2 regions of the Kitasatospora sp. NPDC002543 genome follow, and region 2 is predicted to be linked to the other one. Evidence: riboswitches for the same ligand, from Rfam matches in the RefSeq annotation. Region 2 holds a riboswitch; the other holds the start of a gene.
What was found. Region 2 has a riboswitch for cyclic di-AMP ahead of ACWD4P_RS36160 (transglycosylase family protein). Riboswitches for the same ligand answer to the same signal wherever they lie in the genome.
Positions count from the first base shown of each region.

Region 1: another riboswitch for cyclic di-AMP. It lies ahead of ACWD4P_RS02160 (transglycosylase family protein); the one in region 2 lies ahead of ACWD4P_RS36160 (transglycosylase family protein).

Region 1 is NZ_JBSFWR010000003.1:14,030-18,220, forward strand. It holds gene ACWD4P_RS02150 (DUF397 domain-containing protein) at 1-238, opposite strand, end outside; gene ACWD4P_RS02155 (hypothetical protein) at 797-1,756, shown strand; cyclic di-AMP (ydaO/yuaA leader) riboswitch at 2,217-2,387, shown strand; gene ACWD4P_RS02160 (transglycosylase family protein) at 2,374-3,729, shown strand; gene ACWD4P_RS02165 (hypothetical protein) at 4,012-4,191, shown strand, end outside.
Region 2 is NZ_JBSFWR010000157.1:2,203-6,393, reverse strand. It holds gene eno (phosphopyruvate hydratase) at 74-1,360, opposite strand; gene ACWD4P_RS36160 (transglycosylase family protein) at 1,677-2,570, opposite strand; cyclic di-AMP (ydaO/yuaA leader) riboswitch at 2,576-2,744, opposite strand; gene ACWD4P_RS36155 (cytochrome P450 family protein) at 2,955-4,191, opposite strand, start outside.

The DNA.
Region 1 (4,191 bases), on a different contig from region 2:
CGTCCTTCGCCCCCAGCAGCAGGGCGGCGATCTCGGCCCGGGTGTAGATCAGCGCGGGACCGTCCGGGAACCGCGAGTTGCGCATCGCCACGTCGCCGCCCGGCAGGGCCGCGAACTCGACGCAGTTGCCCTGGGAGTTGCTGTGCAGGCTCTTCTGCCAGACCACCCCCTGGAGGTCGGTGGCGGCCATCCCGTTGTAGGTCTCGTACGAGCCGTGCTTGTCCTGCGAGTCGTGCATATAAATCTCCCGAAGAGCTCCGGAGTTGTCGTCCTGCGCGGCGCCCCCGGCGCCGCCGAAACGAACGGACCGGCCCCGTACCGGTCCGGCACAACGCCTCACTTGACGCGATGATAGCCGCAGTGCACGTGCATCAGCACGGGACATTGCAGGTGCACGAGGCCTTTTACCCTCAGCCGCGAACTCTTCACGGGCCCTTCTCCTGACGGTACGTAAACGGACATAGCCGATGAATCGTCGAGCCCGCGATAACCGGCCGTGAGCATCTCCCCGCTGAATGTTGATCTTCGAATGCCGGGAGTCGCACGCCTGTGACCCTCCGTCAGGCCGACCTCATGCTGTGAGACATCTCACGCGCCCCGGATGCAACGCCCGCCCCCTCCGACGACGTCCGGGCAAGCGCCGGTGATCGCACGGAGGTTGGGCGAAGAATGTCCGGATTGTAGGCAAAGCGCCCGGAGCCGTGCCGCAGACGCACCGGCTCCGCACCATGACCGCGCGAAACCCGTACGGCAGCCGACTGCAAGCCGGACGGGCCGATGTCCTACGATCTCCGGCATGAGCACCGCAGCCATCCCGGGCGCGCCACTGCCCGTCCGCACTCCAGGCTCCCGTGCGCGGGGGCGCCACCGTCGTCCCGAGCGCCCCGAGATCCCGGCCGGCGCCCCGGCCCTGGTGCTCGCCGTGCCCGCGACCGCCGGGCCCGAGTCCCGCTCGGTCGTCGAGGAGTTGCTCTCGATCGTCCGCACCGAGCAGAACGGCGTCCGGACCGCGGTCGGCTACCTCCCCGGCAACGGCCCCGAGGGCGTGGACGGCGAGGACCGCACCGTCGCCGAGCTGCTGGCCATGGCCGCCGAGGCGGGGCTTCCGACGCCCGTCCTGGTGCCGCTGGTGCCCGGTCCGCACACCTTCCTGACCGAGCTTCACGCGCTCGCCGCCGAGTACGGCGCGCCCGTCACCGACCCGCTGGGCCCGCACCCGCTGCTGGCCGAGGCCGTGCACGTCCGCCTGTCCGAGGCCGGGCTGGCCCGGGCCGACCGCGCCCGGCTGTTCGCCATCGCGACCGCCGCGGACGGCGTGGTGCTGACCACCGTCGGCGGCGAGGACGCGGCCGCCGCGGCCGGCATCACCGGCGTGCTGCTGGCCGCGCGGCTGGCCGTACCGGTCGTCGCCGCCGCGCTCGACGTGCCCGGCTCGGTGGCCGCGGCCGTCAACCACCTCAAGGAGACCGGCTCGCAGCGCCCGGCGCTGGCCCCGCTGGTGATCGGTCCGGAGGCGGACTCCGAGCTGCTCGCCACCGCGGCCGAGGAGACCGGCTGCCCGTCGGCCGCGCCGCTGGGCGCGTACCCGTCGGTCGGCCAGCTGATCGCCTCCACCTACCTGGCCGCCCTGCCCGCGCCGTCCCCGGAGGACCTGGCGCGGGCCGAGGCGGAGGCAGCGGCCGCCTCCGGGGCCGAGGGGGCCCCGGAGGGCGCTCGCGGCGCCCACGCGGCCGCCGAGGGCCCCCTCGGGCAGTAGTCGACACCGCGCGCCGCCCGCGCGCACCGAAGGGCCCGGAACGGCTTCCGTTCCGGGCCCTTCGGCTTGCCCTCCCGCACGTCCCGTCAAGTGCGGAAGTCGCGGAGCCGTCGAAGCGAAATGTCCGTTCTGGCCTTTCTGGAGCCATTTGAAAGGAAAAAGGGAGCGCGGATCCGAGCGCGCGGATCGCGACCGCTCCCCCACCTCCCGGCGTGCGCGACTCCACGATTCGACACATCGTCACGCCGCTCCTGAGGCACAGCCAGTTGTTGACTTCCGCAATGACATTGCTTGAAAACGATCATTTTCGATCTTGATGGACGGCGATTTTGGCAGTTCCCACTAAACCGTGATGCACATCACAGTGGTTTGCAGTTTGAACTTGAGTCTGATTAACGTGCTCCCCGTTCGTGACCACACGAACCCGGTTCATCCGCAACGCCGAGTCCTGCCGTCGGATGTCCTGGAAACGCGAAAACGCACCACGGCAGGAGCGGGGGACCCACAGGTAAGTCGCCCCGGACCGGTCTTCGGAACGGTCCAGGGCTAGGGGTGAAGCCGCGCCCACAGCGCGGCCGGGCAACTCCAGCCCGAATCCGACAGCTCACCTCGCAGGCGTGGGAGAGGACCGCGTCTTCATGCTGCCCACCAACGGCACTCGCCTGTCCAGCCGCACCCGCCGCGTGATCGCCGCCCTCGGCGTCGCGGGCGTCGGCCTCACCGTCCCCTGCCTCACGTCGGGCACCGCCTCGGCCGCCTCCGTCGCCACCTGGGACAAGGTCGCCCAGTGCGAGAGCGGCGGCAACTGGGCCATCAACACCGGCAACGGCTTCTACGGCGGGCTCCAGTTCACCTCCAGCACCTGGTCCGCCTTCGGCGGCACCGCCTTCGCGGCGCGCGCCGACCTGGCCACCAAGGACCAGCAGATCTCCGTCGCCGAGAAGGTCCTCGCCTCGCAGGGCCCCGGCGCCTGGCCGGTGTGCTCGGTCCAGGCCGGCCTCACCAAGGGAGGCGCCGCCGCCTCCGTCGACACCTCGGCGGGCTCGACCGCCACCAAGCCCGCGCAGAGCGCCAAGCCGGCCGCCCCGGCGGCTCCGGCGGCGAAGCCCGCCGCCAAGCCGGCGCAGCCCCAGGCCCCCGCCGCGAAGCCCGCCGCGCCCGCCCAGGACGGCGCGCAGGCCGCCACGGGCAACGCCGCCACGGGCAACCGGAGCGACTGGGTCAAGAAGGGCCCGCAGCAGGCCCAGGGCGCCGACTACACCGTGGTCCAGGGCGACTGGCTGTCCGCCATCGCCGACCAGCACCAGGTGCAGGGCGGCTGGCAGCGGCTCTACGAGCTCAACCGCGGCACCCTGACCGAGGGCCCGGACACCATCTACCCGGGCCAGCAGCTGTCCTTCGGCGGCAACGGCCAGGCCCAGGCCGCCCCGTCCTCCACCGGCAAGTCCGGCTCGGACTTCACCTGGTTCGACCGCTCGCAGAAGTCCGGTCAGTCCGCGAACGGCGGTGCCGTGAACGCCCAGCCGACCGCGCAGGCCCAGGCCCCGGCCGCCAAGCCGGCCGCCAAGCCCGCTCCGCAGACCCAGACCCAGACCCAGGCTCCGGCTGCCACCGGCAGCATGGCCGCCGCGGTCTCCTTCGCCGAGTCGAAGGTCGGTCAGGCGTACGTCTACGGCGGCACCGGCAACGGCGGCTGGGACTGCTCCGGCCTGACCCAGGCCGCGCTGCGCGCCGCGGGCATCTCCGTCCCGCGCGTCGCCGCCGACCAGGCCGCGGCCAGCACCCACGTCTCGCTGGACAGCCTCCAGCCGGGCGACCTGCTGTTCTGGTCCAACAACGGCAAGGACTCCGGCGTCTACCACGTCGCGATCTACGTCGGCAACGGCAAGTACGTCGAGGCCGCCAACCCGAGCTCGGGCGTCCGCGAGCAGAGCATCGCCAACTGGGCCCCGGACTTCGCCGGCCGGGTCTGAGGACGGCGCACGGACGACGGCGTTCGGACGACGAATGACGAATGACGGCTGACGGATAACAGCTGACAGATTTCATCATCTGTCAGCTGTCAGCCGTCGGCCGTCGGCCGTCATCCCCACGCTGACCATCCGCCACCCCCGGGGAGAGTCTGGTCGCTCTCCCCGGGGGTTCCGGCGTTCCCGCCGACGGTTCCGGGCTCTCCTCCGGCGGTTCCGCCCTGTCCCGTGGTGGATCCCCGCCCCAGCGGGCATGCTGCTGCTCTGCACCCGAGGAGGAGTCACATGGCCCAGGTCACCGTCACGCTCGACGCGAACCTCGCGATCGACGCGATGATGCTCTCCGGCACCAAGAGCCCCCAGGACGCCGTCGAACTGGTCCTGCGCGACTACCTGGCGCGCGGCCGTCGCACCGAGACCCGCACCGGCGAGGCGGCCGACGGACACCGACTGACCGTCGACCGC
Region 2 (4,191 bases):
ACGGGGTGGACGGCGGGGCACCGGTCAGGCGTGCGCTAGCAGGAGCGCCCGGCCCTCGTGCTCGGCGCGCTGATCACTCGGCGGCGCGGAAGCGCGGGAAGGCGCCGCGGCCGGCGTACTCGGCGGCGTCGTCGAGGATCTCCTCGATGCGCAGCAGCTGGTTGTACTTGGCGACGCGCTCGGAACGGGCCGGGGCACCGGTCTTGATCTGGCCGCAGTTGGTGGCGACGGCCAGGTCGGCGATGGTGACGTCCTCGGTCTCGCCGGAGCGGTGCGACATCATGCAGCGGTAGCCGTTGCGCTGGGCCAGCTCGACGGCGTCCAGGGTCTCGGTCAGCGAACCGATCTGGTTCACCTTGACCAGCAGCGCGTTGGCGGTGCCGGTCTCGATGCCGCGGGCCAGGCGGGCCGGGTTGGTGACGAACAGGTCGTCGCCGACCAGCTGGACCTTGTCGCCCAGCTTGTCGGTCATGGCCTTCCAGCCGTCCCAGTCCGACTCGTCCAGCGGGTCCTCGATGGAGACCAGCGGGTAGGCGGCGACCAGCTCGGCGTAGTACTCGATGAGCTCGGCGGAGGTGAGCTCCTTGCCCTCGAACTGGTAGGCGCCGTCCTCGTAGAACTCGGAGGAGGCGACGTCCAGGGCCAGCGCGACGTCACGGCCGGGCACGTAGCCGGCCTTCTGGATGGCCTCGACGATGAGGTCCAGGGCCTCGCGGTTGGAGTCCAGGTTCGGGGCGAAGCCGCCCTCGTCGCCCAGACCGGTGGACAGGCCGCGCTCCTTCAGCACGCCCTTGAGCGTGTGGTAGACCTCGACGCCCCAGCGGACGGCCTCGGAGAAGGACTCCGCGCCGATCGGGGCGATCATGAACTCCTGGATGTCGACGTTGGAGTCCGCGTGCGACCCGCCGTTGAGGATGTTCATCATCGGGACGGGCAGGACGTGCGCGTTCGGGCCGCCCAGGTAGCGGAACAGCGGCAGGTCGCTGGCCTCGGAGGCGGCGTGCGCGACGGCCAGCGAGACGCCCAGGATGGCGTTGGCGCCGAGCGAGGACTTGTCCGGGGTGGCGTCCAGGTCCAGCATGGCCTGGTCGATCAGCCGCTGCTCGGTGGCGTCGTAGCCGACCAGCTCCGGGCCGATCTGCTCGATGACGGCCAGGACGGCCTTCTCGACGCCCTTGCCGAAGTAGCGGTTCTTGTCACCGTCACGCAGCTCCAGCGCCTCGAAGGCGCCGGTGGAGGCACCCGACGGGACAGCGGCACGACCCGTGCTGCCGTCGTCGAGGCCGACCTCGACCTCGACCGTGGGGTTGCCGCGCGAGTCGAGGATCTCACGGGCTACGACGACATCGATGGACGGCACGAGGCATCTCCTTGCGGAAGCAGGGTCCGGTCTGACGGTGGTGCTGTCAGCAGGACGATTGCGGAGTCGTTACGACCAGAGCCTAACCGCCCGGGCTCCCGGGGCCACCTCCGCCTCGGTGCCGTCTCAGCGTGTGGCCCCGCTACCCACCGGTAGTTCACCTGCTTGTCCCAGCTTGTCCCACCGGGAAGGGCGAATGCGGACGAAGGGGACCGGTAGGGCCGGTCCCCTTCGGACGTCGGGGCGGAGCGGTGCCGGCGGAGGCGGTCCGGCCGCTTGAAGACACGAGGGCTCAGCGGCTCGGCGGCACGAGGGCTCAGCCGACGTGCAGCACCTGACCCGGCATGATCAGGTTCGGGTCGCCGCCGACGGTGGAGTGGTTCTGCTCGTACAGCGCGTGCCAGCCACCGGAGACGCCCTGGGCGGTGGCGATGGTCGACAGGGTGTCACCGGCGCGGACGGTGTAGTCGTGGCCGGCGGCCTGCGGGGCCTGCGGGGCGTACTGCGGCTGAGCGGCGGCCTGGCCGGCGTACTGCTGGTAGACGCTCTGGTGGCTGGTCCAGTACCAGGCGCCGTTGCTCTGGTACCAGTACACCTTGGCGTCGGCGTCCCAGCCGGCCTTGCCGGAGAAGCCCGGGGCCTGCGGCTGGGCCTGCTGCTGCGGGGCGGCCTGCTGGACCGGCTGCGCGGCGGGCTTCTGCGCCGGCTTCTGGGCGGCGGGCTTCTGGGCGACCGGCTTCTCGGTCGGCTTGGCGGCGGGCTTCGGGGCCTGCTGCTTGGGAGCGGACTGCGGCTTGCTGTCCGAGGAGGTGTCAACCGCGGCCGGGGCACCGCCCTTGGTCAGACCGGCCTTCTGCGAGCAGACCGGCCAGGCACCCGGGCCCTGCGAGGCCAGCACCTTCTCGGCGACCGAGATCTGCTGGGCCTTGCTGGCCTGGTTGGCCTGCGGCGCGTAGGCGGCGCCGCCGTACGCCTTCCAGGTGCTGGACGTGAACTGGAGGCCGCCGTAGAAGCCGTTGCCGGTGTTGATGCTCCAGTTGCCGCCGCTCTCGCACTGGGCGACGGCGTCCCAGGTGGAGGCCGGGGCGGCGGAGGCGCCGGTGGCGGTGAGGAGCGGCATCGCGAGTCCGACGCCGGCCACACCGGCGACGGCGATGGCCTTCTCGGCCTGGGTGCGACGACGGTGGCGGCCAGTTCCAACGAACAGCATGAAGAGGTCCCTCTCCGCACGCCTGCGAGGTGAGCTGTCGGGTTCGGACCGGGAGGTGGCCCGGCCGCCGTGCGCGGAGACGACTCCGCTCGGGCGGCTTCACCCCAAGCCGTGGGGAGACGGCAACAAACCTGGTTCCCCCGCCCCTGCCCAGGGTTCTGGTCGGTTTCCCGTGGCGCGGCGGGCAGGATTCGGCGTTCCGCGTACGGGGTCCGCAGCTGCGAACTCCAGGGAGAGTAGACAGATCTTCAGATCAATCACAAGCTCATATCGTCGATATCACACGAGAATTACGGCCCGTGTCCGATCGCCTACCAACAGCGGCGTTATGTCCGGATTGATGGGTGTTCACACCGCACCCGACAGGCGATCGGCGACGTCCGGTCAGCCCTTCGAGGCCTCCGAAGGGGCCTGCGGAGACGTGGCCGGAGAACCGGTCGGAGGGGCGTGCGGGGAGCGGCTCTCCGGGCTGAATTCCACCGGCAGTTCGCGCAGCCCACGCATGATCAGGCCGCCCCGCCAGCGCAGGTTCTCCGGGCTCTCCGCGAGCCGCAGGTCCGGCAGCCGGGAGAGCAGCGTGGCCAGCGCGGCCCGCCCCTCCAGCCGGGCGAGCGGGGCGCCGATGCAGTAGTGGATGCCGTGCCCGAACCCCAGGTGGGGATTGTCCGCCCGGGCCAGGTCCAGGGTGTTCTCCGCCGCGAACCGGGCCGGGTCGCGGTCCGCCGCGGCCAGCACCACCAGCACCGGGTCGCCGACCGGGATGTCCACCCCGCCGATGGTCAGCGGACTGGTCGCGAACCGCCAGGTCGCCAGCTCCACCGGCCCGTCGTAGCGCAGGAGTTCCTCGATCCCGGTCTCCAGCAGCGCGCTCTCCCCGCGTGCCACCGACTCCTGCAGCAGCCGGCGCTGCTCCGGGTTGCGCAGCAGCGCGTACGTGCCGTTGCCGATCAGGTTCACGGTGGTCTCGAAACCCGCGAACAGGAGGATGAAGGCCATCGCCGCGGCCTCGTTCTCGGTCAGGTGCTCCCCGTGGTCACTGGCCCGGATCAGGCCCGAGATCAGGTCGTCCCCGAGGTCCGCGCGCTTGCGGTGGATCAGCTCCAGCAGGTACGCCCGCATCCGCTTCACCGCCCGGCCCACGCCGCCGCGCTGCCCCCCGCCGTGACGGATCATCATCCCGGCCCAGTCGCGGAAGTCGTCCTGGTCCTCGGCCGGCACCCCGAGCATGTCGCAGATCGCGTAGATGGGGAGCGGGAAGGCGAACTCGTGGATCAGGTCAGCCGAACCGCGCTGCGCGAAGCCGTCGATCAGCCGGTCGGTGAGCTGCTGCACCCGCGGCTCGAACTCGGCCACCCGGCGCGGGGTGAACGCCTTGGACACCAGCCGGCGCAGCCGGGTGTGGTCCGGCGGGTCGATGTTCAGCAGGTGGGTCATCAGGTCCGCCTGCCGCTCCCCCGGGATGCCCACCCGGCCGGTGCGGTGCGCCTGCTCGCTGTGGTGCGCCGGGTTCTTCGACAACCGGCCGTCCGCCAGCGCCTGCCGGGCGTCCGCGTACCTGGTCACCAGCCAGGCCTCCACCCCGCTCGGCAGGGTGGTGCGGTGCACCGGGGCGTGCTCGCGC